4 regions of the Streptomyces sp. NPDC088252 genome follow, and region 1 is predicted to be linked to each of the others. Evidence: riboswitches for the same ligand, from Rfam matches in the RefSeq annotation. Region 1 holds a riboswitch; each other region holds the start of a gene.

Region 1 (4,276 bases):
AACTTGCAAAGGGCGCCGAGCTGACCGAAGGCATGCACATCGGCCCGTGGAATACGACGCCGTGCCTGATCCTGTCCACAGAACTCAGGGGCAGGGCGGAATCGTGGTCAATGCCCTGCAGGCGCGAGGCGAATCCCTTCTCCCCCTCCGCACACCGGGTGCCCCGAGAAACGCCGATGTAGAGATCCGAGACAAGGCCGGCATCCCCTACCCCAACGCCATTCACATACCCGCCCACGACGGGAAACGAGCACGGACCGTCGACGGCTTCCAAGTAGCCGAGGCCGACCGCGGTTGGTTCGGTCAGCTCCTGGCCCGTACCGGAGCTGCCAACCTGACCGCTCTGGCCGGCGGAGGACCCCAAACCGCCCAGCACCTCACCACGCGCCAGGGACGACAGCACTACGACGTGCCCACCTTCGCCGCCACATCAAGCGTTGACGACGCAGACATCCAAGTCGGCGGCACGAAATTCGTCGGCACGGACCATGTCTTCCGTATGGGGTCCGTACGTATCGAGGCATTCTCCGGCATGGCCGAGCACCTTTACGAACTCATCAAGAAGGGCCGCGTGGAGGAATACCGCCAAGCCGCCTTCCAAAGCCGCTCGACCCCGCACAACACCCACGGAACCGGCAGCTGGAACGGGCCGATCTCCTTTCACGCCGACGGCACCGTCATGGCCCTGAGCGTCCTCCCCATCCGCAGGCGGCACCCTCGCTGAACGCACCGCACCGTCGTCACCGCCTGCCCCGCAGCAGAAGCGACGCGGACGACCCGGAGCCCGACAAAACCGCATCGCTCTGCCCCACAGCCGGGCCCGCCACCATGCCAAGGGCCCCGCCGGATGCTTGGGTCCGGCGGGGCCCTCGCATCTCACACGCGACTCACCAACTGCAGAGACGCGCCTGGACCAAAATGAGCTGACCTGGTCTTATGCGCCTCACATGGGCCACCTGGACCGCACAAGACGCGATCTACAACCTGTGCCATGTGGTACCGAGATAGGGGCCCAGGACCAGGACCGGTGCGTCTTCTGGCCCGTCAAAGCGGTATTGGAGGGTGTTCGGCAGTGTCTCGCTCACCTGCCTCACGCTCTCATATCTCACAACAGCCCCTATGACGGGGTCACGATCGCATGGCCCTGACCAGGTGGAACACCTCGCGGGCAGCGTAACGCTTGAGGCACCGGACGATTTCGCGCCGGGTCTTGCCCCCCTTGAGTCGGCGTTCGCAGTACTCCTGGGTGCGCGGGTCACAGCGCAGGCGGGTCTGCACGATCCGGTGCAGGGCGGCGTTGGCCTGCCGGTCGCCGCCGCGGTTGAGGCGACGGTACTGCCTCGCGTCTGAGGAACGCTCGACGGGGCTGACCCCGCACAGTGCGGCAAACGACGCTTCACTGGCCAGACGCTCCGAAGGGGCTGCTCGGCCGTAAGAGCGCCAGGGGTTCCACACCTACGACCGGGGCTGAGGGGCCCAGGGTCCACCGCCGGGCTGATGGGGCCTGCGGTGCTGTGGAGCGGGGCGTGCGGCGGACGGTGGTCTGCCGCACGCCCCTTCAGCATGCCTGGCCGGACCGATCCCGTGTCTCACGTCACGTTCCGGAATGTGAACAGCGGTGCCCCGGGGGTAGCCCACCCTCTAGTCTGGCCGGTGCAGCTGGTTCGCCCTGTCCGCCAGGCAGGCGCGTCGTAAGAGGGAACCCGGTGGGAATCCGGGACTGCCCCGCAGCGGTGAGCGGGAACGACCGCCGTCATACGCACTGGATCCGGTCGGATCTGGGAAGCGACGGCCACTAGGAATCTGCCCCGGCAGATGTGCCCGCGAGTCCGAAGACCTGCCCGTTGCCCGCACGCGACCGATCGCGTGCGGATATCCCGGTGACCTCGTGGGCGGGTCGGCGTACATACCAGACGGAAGACCGCGCCCATGGCGTGCGTAAGATCCGTCCGGTTCGTCATCCCTTCGCGTCCGTGTCCCGTCTCCGGGATCTCAAGGAGTCATCTCGCGAAGGAGATTTCCGTGACAGCGAAGTCCGCAGCCGCGGCAGCACGCGCCACCGTGTACGGCTACCCCCGCCAGGGCCCGAACCGGGAGCTGAAGAAGGCCATCGAGGGTAACTGGAAGGGCCGGGTCACAGCCGACGCCCTCCGCGAAACGGCGGCCGACCTGCGCCGGTCCAACTGGCGACAACTGGCGGATGCCGGTGTCCACGAGGTGCCCACCGGCGACTTCTCCTACTACGACCACGTCCTGGACACCAGTGTCATGGTCGGCGCCGTCCCCCAGCGCCATCGTGAGGCCGTCACCGCCGACGCACTCGACGGCTATTTCGCAATGGCCCGCGGCACCCAGGACGTGGCGCCGCTGGAGATGACCAAGTGGTTCGACACCAACTACCACTACCTCGTCCCCGAGCTCGGCCCGGATACCGTCTTCACCGCCGACTCCGCCAAGCAGGTCACCGAGCTCAAGGAAGCCCTCGCGCTCGGACACACCGCCCGGCCTGTGCTGGTCGGCCCTGTCACTTACCTCCTGCTCGCCAAACCCGCCCCCGGGGTGGCGGCCGACTTCGAACCGCTCACCCTGCTGGACCGACTGCTGCCGGTCTACGCAGAGGTACTCGCCGATCTGCGTGCCGCCGGCGCGCAGTGGGTCCAGCTCGACGAGCCCGCGCTGGTCCAGGACCGCTCCCCGGCCGAGCTGAACGCCGCCGCCCGCACCTACCGTGAACTCGGTCTCCTGACCGACCGGCCCAAGCTGCTCGTGGCCTCTTACTTCGGCCGGCTCGGCGAGGCGCTCCCCGTGCTGGCGAAGGCCCCGGTCGAGGGCCTCGCACTGGACTTCACCGATGCTGCCGCCGCCAACCTCGAAGACCTTGCCGCTGCCGGCGGGCTGCCCGGCAAACGGCTCGTCGCGGGCGTCGTCAACGGCCGCAACATCTGGATCAACGATTACGAGAAGTCCCTCTCGACCCTCGCCACCCTCCTCGGCCTCGCCGACCGGGTCGACGTGGCCGCGTCCTGCTCCCTGCTGCACGTCCCCCTCGATAAGGCACCCGAACGGGACATCAACCCGCAGATCCTTCGCTGGCTCGCCTTCGCCCGGCAGAAGACCGCCGAAATCGTCACCCTGGCCACGGCACTGGCCCAGGGCACCGGCTCCGTCACCGCGGAGATCGCCACCAACCGGGCCGACCTCGTCTCACGCGCGAACTCCCCCATCACCCACGACCCCGCCGTACGGGCCAGGACCGCCGCCGTCACCGACGCCGACGGCCGTCGCTCCCACCCGTACACCGAGCGCGCCGCCACCCAACGTGCCCACCTCAAACTGCCGCTGCTGCCTACGACCACCATCGGCTCGTTCCCGCAGACCGATGAGCTGCGCACGGCCCGCGCCGACCTGCGCGCGGGCCGGATCGACACGGCCGGTTACGAAGGCCGGATCAAAGCCGAAATCGGCGAGGTCATCTCCTTCCAGGAGAATGCCGGCATCGACGTCCTGGTGCACGGCGAACCCGAACGCAACGACATGGTCCAGTACTTCGCCGAACAGCTCACCGGCTACCTCGCCACCCAGCACGGCTGGGTCCAGTCCTACGGCACCCGCTACGTCCGCCCGCCGATCCTGGCCGGCGACATCTCCCGCCCCGAACCGATGACAGTGCGCTGGACCTCATACGCCCAGTCGCTCACCGACCGTCCGGTCAAGGGCATGCTGACCGGTCCCGTCACCATGCTGGCCTGGTCCTTCGTCCGCGACGACCAACCGCTCGGCCACACCGCCCGGCAGGTCGCCCTCGCCCTGCGCGACGAGGTCGACGACCTGGAAACCGGCGGCACATCGGTCATCCAGGTCGACGAACCCGCCCTGCGCGAGACCCTGCCCCTGCGCGCGGCGGACCACGCCACGTACCTGGCCTGGGCCACCGAGTCGTTCCGCCTCACCACCAGCGGCGTGCGTCCGGACACCCAGATCCACACCCACATGTGCTACGCCGAGTTCGGCGACATCGTCCAGGCCATCGACGACCTCGACGCCGACGTCATCAGCCTGGAGGCCGCCCGCTCCCACATGCAGGTCGCCCGCGAACTCGCCGCACACGGCTACCCGCGCGAAGCGGGCCCCGGCGTGTACGACATCCACTCCCCGCGCGTCCCCGATGCCGACGAGGCCGCCGCCCTGCTCCGCAAGGGACTCAAGGCCATTCCCGCCGAACGGCTGTGGGTCAACCCCGACTGCGGCCTGAAGACCCGCGGCTGGCCCGAGACCA
Region 2 (4,276 bases), on a different contig from region 1:
CGCTGAGGGCGACCATCAGGAAGAACAGGGCTGTGCGGCGGCCGATGGTGTCGGGGTTGCCGACGGCCGGCGGGTTGGCCGGGTACTTCAGGAACGGCACGATGTACACCGCCAGCAGGGCGGTACCCGCGATCAGGGCGGCCGTGGCCCGTGGGCCGAATCGGCCGATCCGGCCGAGGGCGTAGCAGAAGACGAGGGCGGCGATCCCGCCGATCGCCACACCGAAGACGAGCACGCCGGTGGCAAGACCCGCGGTGGACTGCACGGTGCGGCTGACGAGTTCCTCACCGCCGCCGTGGTCGTGGGCGTGCGACTCTTCGAGGGCGATGGCCGCGTCCACCCGGGACTCGCCGAGCAGGTAGGCGACGACCAGTGCGAGCGCGCCCGCGGCGAGGCCGGCCAGCATGCCGCGGACGAGCAGGGCTCTGACAGATATGGAGTTCATGAGGTCTTCCCCTGGATCGGACGGTGCGTCAGTGGCAGGGGAAACCGAGGAGGTGGCGACCGTCGTGGACCCACTCGTGGACACCCTCGCCGGAGACGACCGCGGTGGCGCCCTGTTCCGCGCCGACGAAGTACAGCAGTACGAGCATGAGGATGCCGAAGAAGACCGCCCAGGCGATGGACTTCAGAGAGATGGGGGTGATCGCCGGTACGGCGGTGGCGGGGACAGCACTCTGTGCCATGGCAGAACCTCCTGAGGGAACACGCGTCCCGATCGTGGTGCCTGAGACGAAGGTGCTGGGTCTGACTTCCCGTACGGGTACGGGTACACAGTGGCGCGACCGTGCCGGATTCTCACCGGACTTCCGTCACACCTTCGTCATGTTCGTCGGACGATACCCCCTGGGAGCGGACAGGGCCACGGCGCCGTCGGCGGGGCCGCAGCGCCCGCATGCCATGGTGGGCGCACGCGAGAGGCCACAGTTCAGGGAGTTGACCGGGCCATGACGGTACAGCTGATGTTGATCTCACCGGCGCTCAACGCCGCGCTGCGCGAGGCCCGCATCGACGACGATGCCCCGCTGGACGCGGCCGGGGCCCGGCGGGCACGTGCCGCCGCCGCGGCGGTGCCACCGGCCGACCGGTATGTGCGCGGGCCGTCCGAACGGTGTGCCGGGACCGCCGACGCGCTGGGGTTGCGTGCCGGGCCCGAACCCGCTCTCCGTGGCTGGGACATGGGCCGCTGGAGCGGACGGAGACTGGCCGAGGTGAGCGGCAGCGAGCCGGACGCTGTGTCGCTATGGATGACCGATCCGTCGGCGGCTCCGCACGGCGGCGAATCGTTGCTGGAGTTCTGCGCCAGGATCGGCGGCCTGCTGGAGGCACTTGAGTCCGGGGACGGCGAGGGGGGCGGCCGCGTGCTGGCGGTCGTCGAGCCCGCCGTGGTGCGGGCGATGGTCGTACGGGCGCTCGCTCTGCCGGCGGAGGCGTTCTGGCGGCTGGATGTCGCCCCGCTCACCCTGACCGGGCTCAGCGGCCGCTCGGGACGGTGGAATCTGCGCTGCGGTCGGCCGCTGTCCCCCGCTGCGCGGAGCCGGCTTCCCCGGTCCGCCCCCACTCGCCTGGACAACTGAGGTGCCGGGGGCCGCGGTCAGCGCATAGTCGGATGGCGCAGCTGGTTCGCCCTGTCCGCCAGACAGACGCGTCGCAAGAGGGAACCCGGTGGGAATCCGGGACTGCCCCGCAGCGGTGAGTGGGAACGACCGCCGTCATCAAGCACTGGCCCCTGAAAGGGCTCCGGGAAGCGATGGCCAGTAGGTGTCTCGTGCGCGAGACGTGCCCACGAGTCCGAAGACCTGCCACTGCCCGTGCGCGTCGGACGCGCCCGGTGATCCCGGTGACCTCGTGGGCGGGTCGGCGTACGGATCGGGCAGGGCACACGCGCGTCGGCACGACGCCGCGGTTCCGTCCGGTCCGTCCTGCCTTCGCGTCTTCGACCCGTCCCGGGGTCGTACCAGGACACACGCTCGCGAAGGAGAGTTCCGTGACCAGCAAGTCCGCAGCCGCGGCAGCCCGGGCCACCGTGTACGGCTGTCCCCGCCAAGGGGCAGACCGGGAACTGAAGAGGGCCGTCGAGGGGTACTGGAAGGGCCGTGTCACCGCGGCCGGCCGGCGGGAGACCGCCGCCGGCCTGCGCCGCGCCAACTGGCTCCGGCTCGTCGACGACGGCATCCACGAGGTCCCGACCGGTGACTTCTCGTACTACGACCACGTACTGGACACCAGCGTGATGGTCGGTGCCGTGCCCACCAGGCACCGCGACACCGTCGAAGCCGACGGGCTGGACGGCTATTTCGCGATGGCCCGCGGGACGCAGGACGTGGCGCCGCTCGAAATGACCAAGTGGTTCGACACCTCCGACGGCCGCCGGCAACTGGGACCTGCGGCCGCCCGGCTCGCCATGGCCGCGGTCCACTCCACCGATGTCGCCGACGTGGCCCCTGAGCTCCTGCGCGTCCTGGTCCAGCAGACACGCGAAACGGTCAGTCTCGGCGTTCTCAGCGGAGACGAGATGGTATTCATCTACCGCGAACGCGGCCCCCAGTCCGTCAGCGTCAACGCTGAGCTCTGAGCCCGGCGCCCACTGCACGCCACCTCCGTCGGCAAGGCGTACCACCCAAGGCCAGGTAGTCAGTGATCTCCCTGAGTTTGCAAGCCAGTTGATGGCGGCGGCCTGGACGACCTGGTCACGGGCGGTCTGGAGGGCGACGGTGAAGCAGCAGCGGTCCGGGTCGGTGCCCGGCAGCGACTCCGCGGCCTCGACCATCACGGTCCGCAGGGCCTGGTAGAGAGTGAGCAGGGCCCACATCTCCTGCTCGACGCCGGCCGGGTCGCCCGAACGCAGGACGCGCCCGTTCGTGATCGTGCGGCGGAGCGCGTAGTACGCCGATTCGTGTTCCCACCGCTGGTGGTAGAGACCTGCCAGCACGGCCGCCGGGTAGTGGCGGGCGTCGGTCAGGGTAGTGACCAGCCGGTAGGAGCCTGTGAAGACGGTCCCGTCCGCGCAGGTCACCGTGATGGTCGCGTCGATGACACGGACTTTCTCCGTACCGATCACCGACAGGTACGAGCCGTCGCCGAGACGCGTCAGCACCGGAGTGCGGCGGTTGCCCCGGAGCCGGCCCAGCACCTGCACGGTGACCGTACGGGTGATGGCCACCACCGGGGCCGAAAGGACATGATGAAACGGCAACGGACCTCCTCGGGAACAAGCTGTCTTGGACGACTGCCTGTACCGACGGGCTCCGTTGCTCCACGCCGAGAATCCCTCAACGGGCTTGCGTGACCAGCGAAAACGCTAACTACCCGGCCTTGGGTCAAGGCCCGAACCGTCCCTCTGCTTGTCACCAGAGCCCTGCGTCCGTCCCAGTCACGACATCCGCGTCGGCTATTGTGCGATGCGCTTCGGACTTCCGGAGCACAGGTCCGCGCCGCTGTGTGCGCAGACGCTGCACCCGTGCTGCGGCAGGGCCGTGTCGCAGTGCGGGTCGCGATCTGTGGGCGCGTCGGATGCGGCCGTGAGTCGCGCTATATATGGGGTGGGGAATGTCCAGACATCGACTGTCTAAAAAGAGCCGCTACATTGCATGGGCGACTGGGGGTGCTGTCGTGGCCGCAGGTGCCGGAATCGCGGCACAAACGTCCATGGCAGCCACCGCCTGGCCCGTACAGAAGACCTACACTGGACGAGCGTTCGACACGTGCACGGCGCCCTCGCTCAATGCGATGAAAGCGTGGAACACTGGGTTCTACGGCGCCGCCGCCGTCTACGTCGGCGGAAAGAACCGTGGCTGCGCCCAGCCCAACCTGACCGCTTCCTGGGTGAAGTCGGTCAACGCCGCCGGCTGGAAGCTCATACCGCTCTACGTCGGCGCGCAGCCGCCCTGCCAGAAGAGCGCGAACCCGGAAAAGTTCACCTCTTCCACGGCTGCCTCCCTCGGCGCAAGTAACGCCAAGGACGCGGTGGCCAAGGCATCAGCGCTCGGGATGAAAGCCGGCAGCCCGATCTACTTGGACATGGAGCCGTACGACATCACCGACAAGGCGTGCAACGACGCCGTCCTGACATACGTGCGCTCTTTCACCAAAACGCTACGCAACGCCACTTACCGTGGTGGCTTCTACGGCTTCAGCAGTTCCAGCGCAAAGGCCATCGCCACCGCCACGAACAAGACTGACTTGCCGGGCAACCTCTGGTACGCGCTGTGGGACAAGAAGAACACGACCACCACAGACTGGCCGTGGAAACCAACTCAGTTCACCGACCACAGTC
Region 3 (4,276 bases), on a different contig from region 1:
GCGCAGCACGTCCTCGCCGTGCGGCGGCGCGACGACCGACTCCCGCACGGTCCCGCGCAACGAGACCCGCAGCCCGTCCTCCTCGTCGATGCCGAGGCCGTGGGCGAAGGGCAGCACCCCGTACGTCCGCCGTCCGGTGATCCCGCGCAGCATCTCCAGGCCCGGCTCCAGCAGCGACACGTCACCGCGGAACTTGTTGACGAGGTAGCCCGCGATCAGCGACTGGTCCTCGGCGTCGAGCAGCGCCGTCGTACCGAAGAAGGAGGCGAAGACGCCCCCGCGGTCGATGTCGCCGACGACCACCACCGGGAAGCGGGCCGCTCGTGCGATGCCCATGTTCACGATGTCCGTGCGCCGCAGATTGATCTCGGCCGGACTGCCCGCCCCTTCGCAGATCACTGCGTCATAGCTGCCCCGAAGCCGCTCCAGACAGTCCACGACCGTGGAGAGGAGCGCTTCCTGCCGGCCCCCGTGGTAGCCGCGTGCGCTCATCTCGCCGACCGGCCGGCCCATCAGGACGACCTGGCTGGAGCGGTCGCCGCCGGGCTTGAGCAGGACGGGGTTCATCAGCGCGGACGGCTCCACCCGCGCGGCCTGGGCCTGCATGGCCTGGGCGCGCCCGATCTCGGCGCCCTCGCGGGTGACGAACGAGTTCAGCGACATGTTCTGCGCCTTGAACGGCGCCACCTTCACGCCCTGGCGCACCAGCCAGCGGCAGATGCCCGCCGTGACGACGCTCTTGCCCGCGTCCGAGGTGGTTCCGGCGACCAGCAGCCCGCCGCTCATGTATGTCTCCGTCCTGCGATCCGAGTCCCTGCCGCAGCAGTTGCCGCGGTCCGGCGCCCCGCGATGCGTCGTGCGGCGAGGCCGGCGCCCAGCCGTCCCGCCACGCACACGCCCAGGGCGAGCGCGCTCACCCGGCGCGACAGCCGCACCGCGCGTTCGATGTCCTCGGTCTCCACCGCCCGGCCCCGTGCCCCGTTGAGGACGGGGCGGTGCTCGACCCTTCCGCCGTACGCGAGGGTCCCGCCGAGCCGCACGCCGAGCGCGCCCGCGAACGCGGCTTCCACCGGGCCCGCGTTGGGGCTCGGGTGCTTGGCCGCGTCGGCCCGCCAGGCCCGTACCGCGCCCCGTGGCCGCCCCCCGGCGGCCACGGCGAGCAGGGCCGTGAGCCGGGCACCGGGCCAGCCCGCGACGTCGTCGAGGCGGGCGGAGGCCCAGCCGTAGCGCCGGTGGCGGGGGGACTTGTGGCCGACCATGGCGTCGAGGGTGTTGACGGCCCGGAAGCCGACGAGCCCCGGCACCCCGCCCAGCGCGCCCCACACCAGGGCGCCGACCACCGCGTCCGAGGTGTTCTCGGCGACGGACTCCACCACGGCGCGGGCGATCTGCGGTCCGTCGAGGGAGTGCGGGTCGCGTCCGCACAGATGCGGCAGTCGCTCGCGGGCCGACCCGATGTCACCGGCCGCCAGGGCGTCGCCGATCGTCCGGGCCTCACGCCCCAGGGACGTACCGCCGACGACGGACCAGGTGGCGGCCGCGGTCAGGGCGACACGGGCGGCGGGACGGCCGCGCACGGCACGGGTGATCAGCGCGGCACCACCCGCGGCGCCCCCGGCCAGGACGAGGGTGTGCAGCGCGCCCCACCCGCGGTGGTCGCGCCACAGACGGCGTTCGACGCCCGCCGCGGCCCGCCCGAAGGCGGCGACCGGATGCCCCCTGCGGGGGTCACCGAGCAGCAGGTCACCGATCAGACCGGCCGTGGCACCGTACGCGAACATGCGGTCGGCACGCACGGCTCAACCGGCCGACGCGCCTCGAAGGACCTTCGTACAGGCGGCTCTCGACGAGAGCGCCACAGCAACGGACGCACGGCAGCCAGGCATGGCGATATGTCCTCACTCAGGGTCCGCGCCCTGGTTCGACGTGACCGGCGACGAGAGTCTCCTGGCTCCCGGATCCGCAGTTCCCCCGGCCTTCCAGCCCGCTCGCGCGCGCCGTGACTTCCGGTGTGGGGGACTGCTCCCCGGTGACAGTGGCGGGACCGCGCCGGATTCGCACCGGCTTCCTCTGCTGTCGCCGTAATTGGCTCCGGCAGTCCACCACGCTCCGCGAACGCCCGTCAACTTGCCGTTGACCTGCGGCGGCGCAGTGTGCTGAGGCCCACATCGGGCCGGGCACGCCGGAACGGGCCGGCCACACGAGGTGTGTCCGGCCCGTCGGGGAGTGCGCGGGGGAGGGCTCAGGCGACGATCAGATAGATCCCGTACGCGACCGCCGCCGCGCACAGCCCGAAGCAGATGTACGCGCCGGCGCGGGCCAGCAGCAGTGAGCCGCCGGTGCCGCCCTGCGCCGCCGGTTCGGGCTGCTTGGAGAGACCGACGATGCCCAGGGTGAAGAGACCCACCAGCGCGACGGTGACGACGAGGGAGACGCCGAAGACGGAGCCGAGGGCTGCCCAGTCGATGTTCATGCTGAATCCTTAGAGCGTCCGACAATCGGGGGGAGAAGGAACGGGGTTGGGTGCGTGCGGCTGCGAGGCGGAGGATTGAGGCATGGCGATCGACGACAATGCGGCAGATGCGCGCACCCAACCCCGCGACGCCGCCCTCCAATTGCCGGACGCTCTTCAGACGGCTGGCCTAGACGGTGGCGGGTCGCGCCGGGTCCTGGGGGGTTCCGGCCGGGGCCGGAATGGTGGTCTTGAGGTCCTGGGCCGTCGCCTGGGCCGCGGTGGGCGGCGGGCTGACGGCGGCGATGGCCGTGGTGACGACGCCCGCGGGCTCGGCCACGCCGTCCGCCGGCGCGACATCGCCGTGGCCGACCGGCTTGCGGCGTGACACCAGCCAGATCGAGCCGGAGCCCGCGACCAGCAGCGCCGCGACGACGACGACACCCCAGGTGCCCTGCTTGGTGAGGAGTTCCGCACCCGCGCCGACCAGGCCCGCGGCCGGCAGGGTCAGACCCCAGGCGACGAACATCCGGGTGGCGGTGGACCAGCGGACCACACCGCCCTGACGGCCGAGGCCCGCGCCCATGACGGCGCCGGAGCAGGACTGGGTGGTGGAGAGGGAGAAGCCGAGGTGGGAGGAGGCCAGGATGACCGTGGCCGCGCTGGTCTGGGCGGCGAAGCCCTGCGGCGGCCTGAGGTCGGTGAGGCCGCTGCCCATGGTGCGGATGATGCGCCAGCCGCCCAGGTAGGTGCCGAGCGCGATGGCCGTACCGGCGGCGACGATGACCCAGACCGGCGGGTTGGCGCCGGGGTGCAGGACGCCGCCGGTGACCAGGGCCAGGGTGATGATGCCCATGGTCTTCTGCGCGTCGTTGGTGCCGTGGGCGAGGGAGACCAGTCCGGCCGAGGCGATCTGACCGGCGCGGTAGCCCTTGGCGGTGGCCTTCTCCTGGGCGTCGTTGCGGATCTTCCCGCCGATCCGGTACGTCAGCCTGGTGGCCAGCAACGCGGCCAGGCCGGCGACGATCGGGGCGGCGACGGCGGGGAGCAGCACCTTGGTGACGACCGTGCCGCCGTTGACCGACGACCAGCCCGCCGACATCACGGCGGCACCGATCAGGCCGCCGAACAGGGCGTGCGAGGAGCTGGACGGCAGTCCGACCAGCCAGGTCAGCAGATTCCAGAGGATGGCGCCGACGAGTGCCGCGAAGATGACTTCTGTCCGCAACCCGTCCTCGTTGATGATCCCGCCGGAGATCGTCTTGGCGACCTCCACGGACAGGAACGCGCCGACGAGGTTGAGAACGGCGGACATGGCCACCGCTGTCTTCGGTCTGAGCGCACCGGTCGAGATGGTCGTCGCCATCGCGTTGGCGGTGTCGTGGAAACCGTTCGTGAAATCGAACACTAGAGCTGTCACGATCACAATCGCGAGGAGCAGCGTGATGTGTTCCATTTACCCAGGCAATCGTTCGACGTCATTGGCACGTGGACCGTAGGCAACCTGGGTGAACGGAAGATGAACTGGGAAGGGCGTTGTGGTGACTCGAAGCGGAGTCGGGTCACGCTGTTTGTCCTCCCCGGTGCGGCACGTGCCGGGGACGGGCCTCAAGGGGGCTGATTTCGGCCCCCGACACCCCTTTTGTGAACTTCACCGGTTTGTGACTTCTGTGGCCGATCGCATGTCCGTTCGGCATCCGGGCTGACAGGATCTCCGCATGAGCGATCAGCAGCGGGACGCGATCGGACGGGCCTGGGACGCGGTCGTCGCCACCGCCCGCAGGACGGCGGCGGACGGCCTCGTCGTGGGAACCTCGGGAAACG
Region 4 (4,276 bases), on a different contig from region 1:
CCGCCACTACGGTGCCTACGGGGAACACGACTGGGGTGCGTAAGGCGGCGACGACCGGGTCTGACCGCACTGCCGGCGGGGCCCCCGGGCGCCCGCCGGCTCCTGGCCACCGACGATTTCGACCTGGCCAGGTACGAGAGTCAGAAGCGATCCCATGGGCCGAATGAATGAGCCGCCGCGGTTGCCCGAAGGCAGCTTCGCGGCCTGGAGCCGCGACCGGCTGGCATTGGCGCGCCGTGGCGCCGCCGAGTGCGGGGACGTCTGGCAACTGGAGCCGGGGGTCTACGTAGCCGCTACGGCCGGGCCGTGTGAAGCAGTCCTGCACCGCGCGCAGGACTTCCCCAAGCCACCCTCGCCTCTCTTCCCGCCGTTGAAGCGGTCGAGCGCAGCACCCGCGCCTGAGGAGCGTGCGCACGCTCACGCCGCCCGCATGCGCGGACTACGCCCGCAGGCGGTTGCAGCCCGGATCGGTGAGATAGCGCCCAGGACCGCTCAATTTGCTGACCAGTGGCCCACGGGCCAGGACGTCGAGATTCTGCCCCCGGTCCGACACGCCCTGGCACAGATCGGCGTGCGCTACCTCTTCTCCGAAGACGCTCCCACCCTGCTGCCCTTTGCCTCACAGCTCTTCCTGGCCCGGGAGGTGCTCGTACGCCCCTCGCGCTGGGTATGGCCGCGCTGGGTCCCCACACCGGCACGGCGGTTCCGCACACGGCAGCAAGTCGCCTTCGTTGACGCTTTGCGGCCCATCGTCCGCCGGCGCCGTTCGTCGGGCCGGCTCGGTGACGACGTGCTGGGACAGATGCTCCGGCCCTCCTCCCACTATGGCCTACTGCCGGAAGAGGCCATCCTCGACCCTCTCCCCGGAATCACCCTCGCCACCTTCGAGACACCTTCCCGGGCAGCCGGATGGATTCTGCTCCACCTGGCCCGGTACCCCCAGGCAGCGGGCCGCGTCGCGGCCGAAGCCGCCTTGCTGCCCGCGGACCCGGCCGCGACGACCAGCACCCACCTCGACAGCCTGCAATACACCCAGGCACTGGTACGCGAGGTACTCCGACTGCACCCCCCGAGCTGGCTGCTGACCCGGCGCGCCACGCGGCAGACTCAGCTCGCCGACTACACCATCAATGCCGGGTCCACCGTTCTTGTCTGCCCCTACACCGCCCACCGCGACGCACGGGAACACCCCGAGCCGGACCGGTTCCGGCCCGAGCGCTGGCTCGATGATTCGGGCTCGCCGGCGAAACCCGGGGTCTTCCTCTCCTTCGGTACCGGGCCGCATGGCTGCGAAGGAGCCGCTCTGGCCATGGCGATGCTGACGCTCCTGACTGCGCAGACCGCCCGCCGTTACCACTTGAGCGAGCCGCCCGGACCAGAACCCAGCTACCAGCTCGCCACCTTCGAAGGTCTCGCAACGGTCGGCTTGCGCCTGCGTGCCACCTTGCGCAGCTGAGGGCAGTCCCGCTTTCGGTGACAGTCCGCCTCCACGGCGAACTCGCCGCCTCGACGGATGGTCTGGGGTCCGCGCCGGGCGTTGCGCCCGTCACGATGACGGACATTCCGGCATCGGCCAGCCGCTTGGCGACCCCACGTCCCGGGTGAAGCCGGGGGACATGCGTGCGACCGAACGCCTGACGACTCATCACGTATGCCTCTGTCTACCAAAACGTCTGGTGACACAACGGCCTCCGGAGCCGTGTGCACTGGTACCGACCTTCATTCCGATGAGGCCCGGCGTCCTTCCATATCGCGAGCGAGCTGTCGAGCCGCGAAGCAAACCTTCCGAGCGGGGGCCGGACCCACCCAGGTCCCGTGGTAGCCGTCACCCGGTCAGCAAGCCGGGGCCCCTCCGCGCCCAATGCCGGCCATTTGCTGACCCGGACGGCCCCATCACTCCTCTGACCTGCACAGATGACCAAGCGATAGATCTTGCTTGAGCATCGTGCGCAGCATTCTGCACTCCCGGAAGAGGGCTCCCTGTCGGTTTTCTGCAGGTCCAGGGCGCTCTTCACGACGGCACAACCGCCTGAACATTGATCAGATGCCCTCGGTCGTCACGGACATCGACGTCCGGGGTCGAGCGGGACCAGCAGCGCGAGGGGCAGGCCCTGTCTGAATACGCGGTCTGACAGAATGGGCTCCGGAACTCAGGCGACGCGCGTCAGGAAACCGGTGTGAATCCGGTACGGTCCCGCCACTGTGACCGGGCTGCATCAGCCCGGAAGCCAGATACTGACCGCGCCGCCTTCTCGTACAACCCAGGGGACGAGGACATCCCCCGGAAAGGCTCGGCCATGCCCCGGATCCGCCGTGTACCACTCGCGCTCATACCGCTGCTTCTGCTGCCGCTCACCGGCTGCGGCTCCGGCACGGGCGGTGAGGGCAAGGCAGAGACCGCACCGGCCGCCGACGGTTATCCCTACACGGTCACCAACTGCGGTACGAAGACGACCTTCGACGCCCCGCCGAAGCGGGTCGTCACCATGAACCAGCACGTCACCGAAATCATGCTGGCCCTTGGGCTCCAGGACCGGCTGGCCGGGACGGCCTACCTGGACGACAGCATCCTGCCGAAGTACCGGTCCGCGTACGCCAGCACCAAGGTGCTCGCGAAGGAGTACCCCTCCAAGGAGGTGCTGCTCGGCGCCAACCCCGACTTCGTCTACGGCGGGTACAGCAGCGCGTTCGACAAGACCAAGGGCCAGGACCGGGTGGGGCTCCGGAAGGACGGCATCAACACCCGGCTGAACATCGAGAACTGCACCAAGGGCAAGGTCGGCATCGATCAGCTCGCCACCGAGATCACCCAAGTCGCCAGGACCTTCGGCGTACCGGAGCGCGGCAAGAAGCTGCTTGCCGAGGAGCGACAGAAGATCGCGGCGGTCGAGGCAGACCTCAAGGGCTCCTCGCGTCCCTCGGTGTTCGTGTACGACTCCGGCGACAGCTCCGCGTTCACCGCCGGCGGTAAGGGCATCGGCAACGAGATCGTCCGGCTCGCCGGGGGCAGGAACGTCTTCGCGGACCTCGACGCCACCTTCGGCGACGTGTCCTGGGAGCAGGTCATCAAGCGCAAGCCCGAGGTGGTCGTGATCTACGACTACGGAGGCACCACGGTGGCGGCCAAGAAAAAGCGGCTGCTGAACGATCCGGCACTCGCGGACGTGCCGGCGATCAAGGACAGGAAGTTCGCGGTACTCCCGCTGTCCTCGGCCGTGCTCGGTGTCCGGGTCGCCGACGCCGTGCGGGACCTGGCCGGGCAGCTGCACCCCGGCACTCCGTGAGCGCGGAGTCCGCCCGCCCCGGTCCGAAGTCCGTCCTCCGCTCGACCCCCGTCGTGATCGGCGTTCTCACGGTGCTGCTGCTCGCGGCGGCGGTGGCCGGTCTGGCGCTCGGCCCGGTACGGATTCCGCCGGGCCAGGTACTGAGTACGGTCCTGGGTGGTGAACGCACTGGTGCGTACCCGACGATCGTGTGGGAGGTACGACTGCCCAGGGTGCTGCTCGGGGCCGTCGTCGGCGCCGGGCTGGCGCTGTCGGGAACGGTGCTCCAGGCGCTGGTGCGTAACCCGTTGGCCGATCCGTTTCTGCTGGGCGCCTCGTCCGGGGCATCAGCGGGCGCTGCCGTGGTCGTCGTGCTGGGGGTCGGCGCCGGGGCGGCCACCGACGTGGCCCTGCCCATTGCCGCGTTCGCCGGGTCCATGGCGGCGCTGGTCGCCGTCTACGCGATGGCCCGGCGCGGCGGCACCATGACAACGGGCCGGCTGATCCTGGCCGGGGTGGCGATCCAGTACGTACTGTCCGCGTTCACCAGCCTGATCCTGGTCCTCTCCTCCCGGGCCGAGCATGTGCGGGCGATCCTGTTCTGGACGCTGGGCGGCCTGGGTGGCGCCCGTTGGGACCAACTGGCGCTGCCTGCGTCGGTATTGGGCGTCGGGGCCGTGCTCCTGATCAGCCTGGCCCGTCCACTGGATCTGCTGCTGACCGGGGAGGAAGGGGCACGCAGCCTCGGCCTGGACCCCGGGCGCTTCCGGGGCGGGGTCTTCGTGCTGGTGTCACTGATCATCGGGGTGCTGGTCGCCTACAGCGGGGCGATCGGCTTCGTCGGCCTGATGATTCCGCACGCCGCCCGGATGATCGTCGGCGCGTCCCACCGCAGACTGCTGCCGGTGGCCGCGCTCGGCGGGGCCGCCTTCCTGCTGCTGGCCGATCTGCTGGCGCGGACCGTGGCAGCCCCCGAAGAGATTCCCGCCGGAGTGATCACTGCTCTGGTGGGC

Evidence for each region. A riboswitch is a leader RNA that binds a small molecule or an ion and turns the genes downstream of it on or off. The one in region 1 is predicted to bind cobalamin.
Region 2: it holds a riboswitch for cobalamin, as region 1 does, so the genes downstream of both, ACIOHC_RS16665 (5-methyltetrahydropteroyltriglutamate--homocysteine S-methyltransferase) here and metE (5-methyltetrahydropteroyltriglutamate--homocysteine S-methyltransferase) in region 1, are expected to answer to the same signal.
Region 3: it holds a riboswitch for cobalamin, as region 1 does, so the genes downstream of both, ACIOHC_RS26940 (cobalamin biosynthesis protein) here and metE (5-methyltetrahydropteroyltriglutamate--homocysteine S-methyltransferase) in region 1, are expected to answer to the same signal.
Region 4: it holds a riboswitch for cobalamin, as region 1 does, so the genes downstream of both, ACIOHC_RS29495 (ABC transporter substrate-binding protein) here and metE (5-methyltetrahydropteroyltriglutamate--homocysteine S-methyltransferase) in region 1, are expected to answer to the same signal.

What each region holds. Positions count from the first base shown of each region.
Region 1 covers NZ_JBIURS010000037.1:7,322-11,597, reverse strand. Annotated here, with positions in the region: gene ACIOHC_RS40045 (hypothetical protein) at 47-724, shown strand; partial or broken gene ACIOHC_RS40040 (transposase) at 1,129-1,413, opposite strand; cobalamin riboswitch at 1,644-1,860, shown strand; gene metE (5-methyltetrahydropteroyltriglutamate--homocysteine S-methyltransferase) at 2,023-4,276, shown strand, end outside.
Region 2 covers NZ_JBIURS010000007.1:154,048-158,323, reverse strand. Annotated here, with positions in the region: gene ACIOHC_RS16680 (CbtA family protein) at 1-445, opposite strand, end outside; gene ACIOHC_RS16675 (CbtB-domain containing protein) at 474-686, opposite strand; adenosylcobalamin (AdoCbl) riboswitch at 690-838, opposite strand; gene ACIOHC_RS16670 (histidine phosphatase family protein) at 948-1,577, shown strand; cobalamin riboswitch at 1,603-1,822, shown strand; partial or broken gene ACIOHC_RS16665 (5-methyltetrahydropteroyltriglutamate--homocysteine S-methyltransferase) at 1,988-2,362, shown strand; gene ACIOHC_RS16660 (glycoside hydrolase domain-containing protein) at 3,550-4,276, shown strand, end outside.
Region 3 covers NZ_JBIURS010000014.1:119,805-124,080, forward strand. Annotated here, with positions in the region: gene ACIOHC_RS26935 (cobyric acid synthase) at 1-786, opposite strand, end outside; gene ACIOHC_RS26940 (cobalamin biosynthesis protein) at 783-1,796, opposite strand; cobalamin riboswitch at 1,941-2,072, opposite strand; gene ACIOHC_RS26945 (hypothetical protein) at 2,243-2,473, opposite strand; gene ACIOHC_RS26950 (inorganic phosphate transporter) at 2,643-3,908, opposite strand; gene ACIOHC_RS26955 (class II aldolase/adducin family protein) at 4,171-4,276, shown strand, end outside.
Region 4 covers NZ_JBIURS010000017.1:93,159-97,434, reverse strand. Annotated here, with positions in the region: gene ACIOHC_RS29500 (cytochrome P450) at 431-1,456, shown strand; cobalamin riboswitch at 2,128-2,259, shown strand; gene ACIOHC_RS29495 (ABC transporter substrate-binding protein) at 2,298-3,284, shown strand; gene ACIOHC_RS29490 (iron ABC transporter permease) at 3,281-4,276, shown strand, end outside.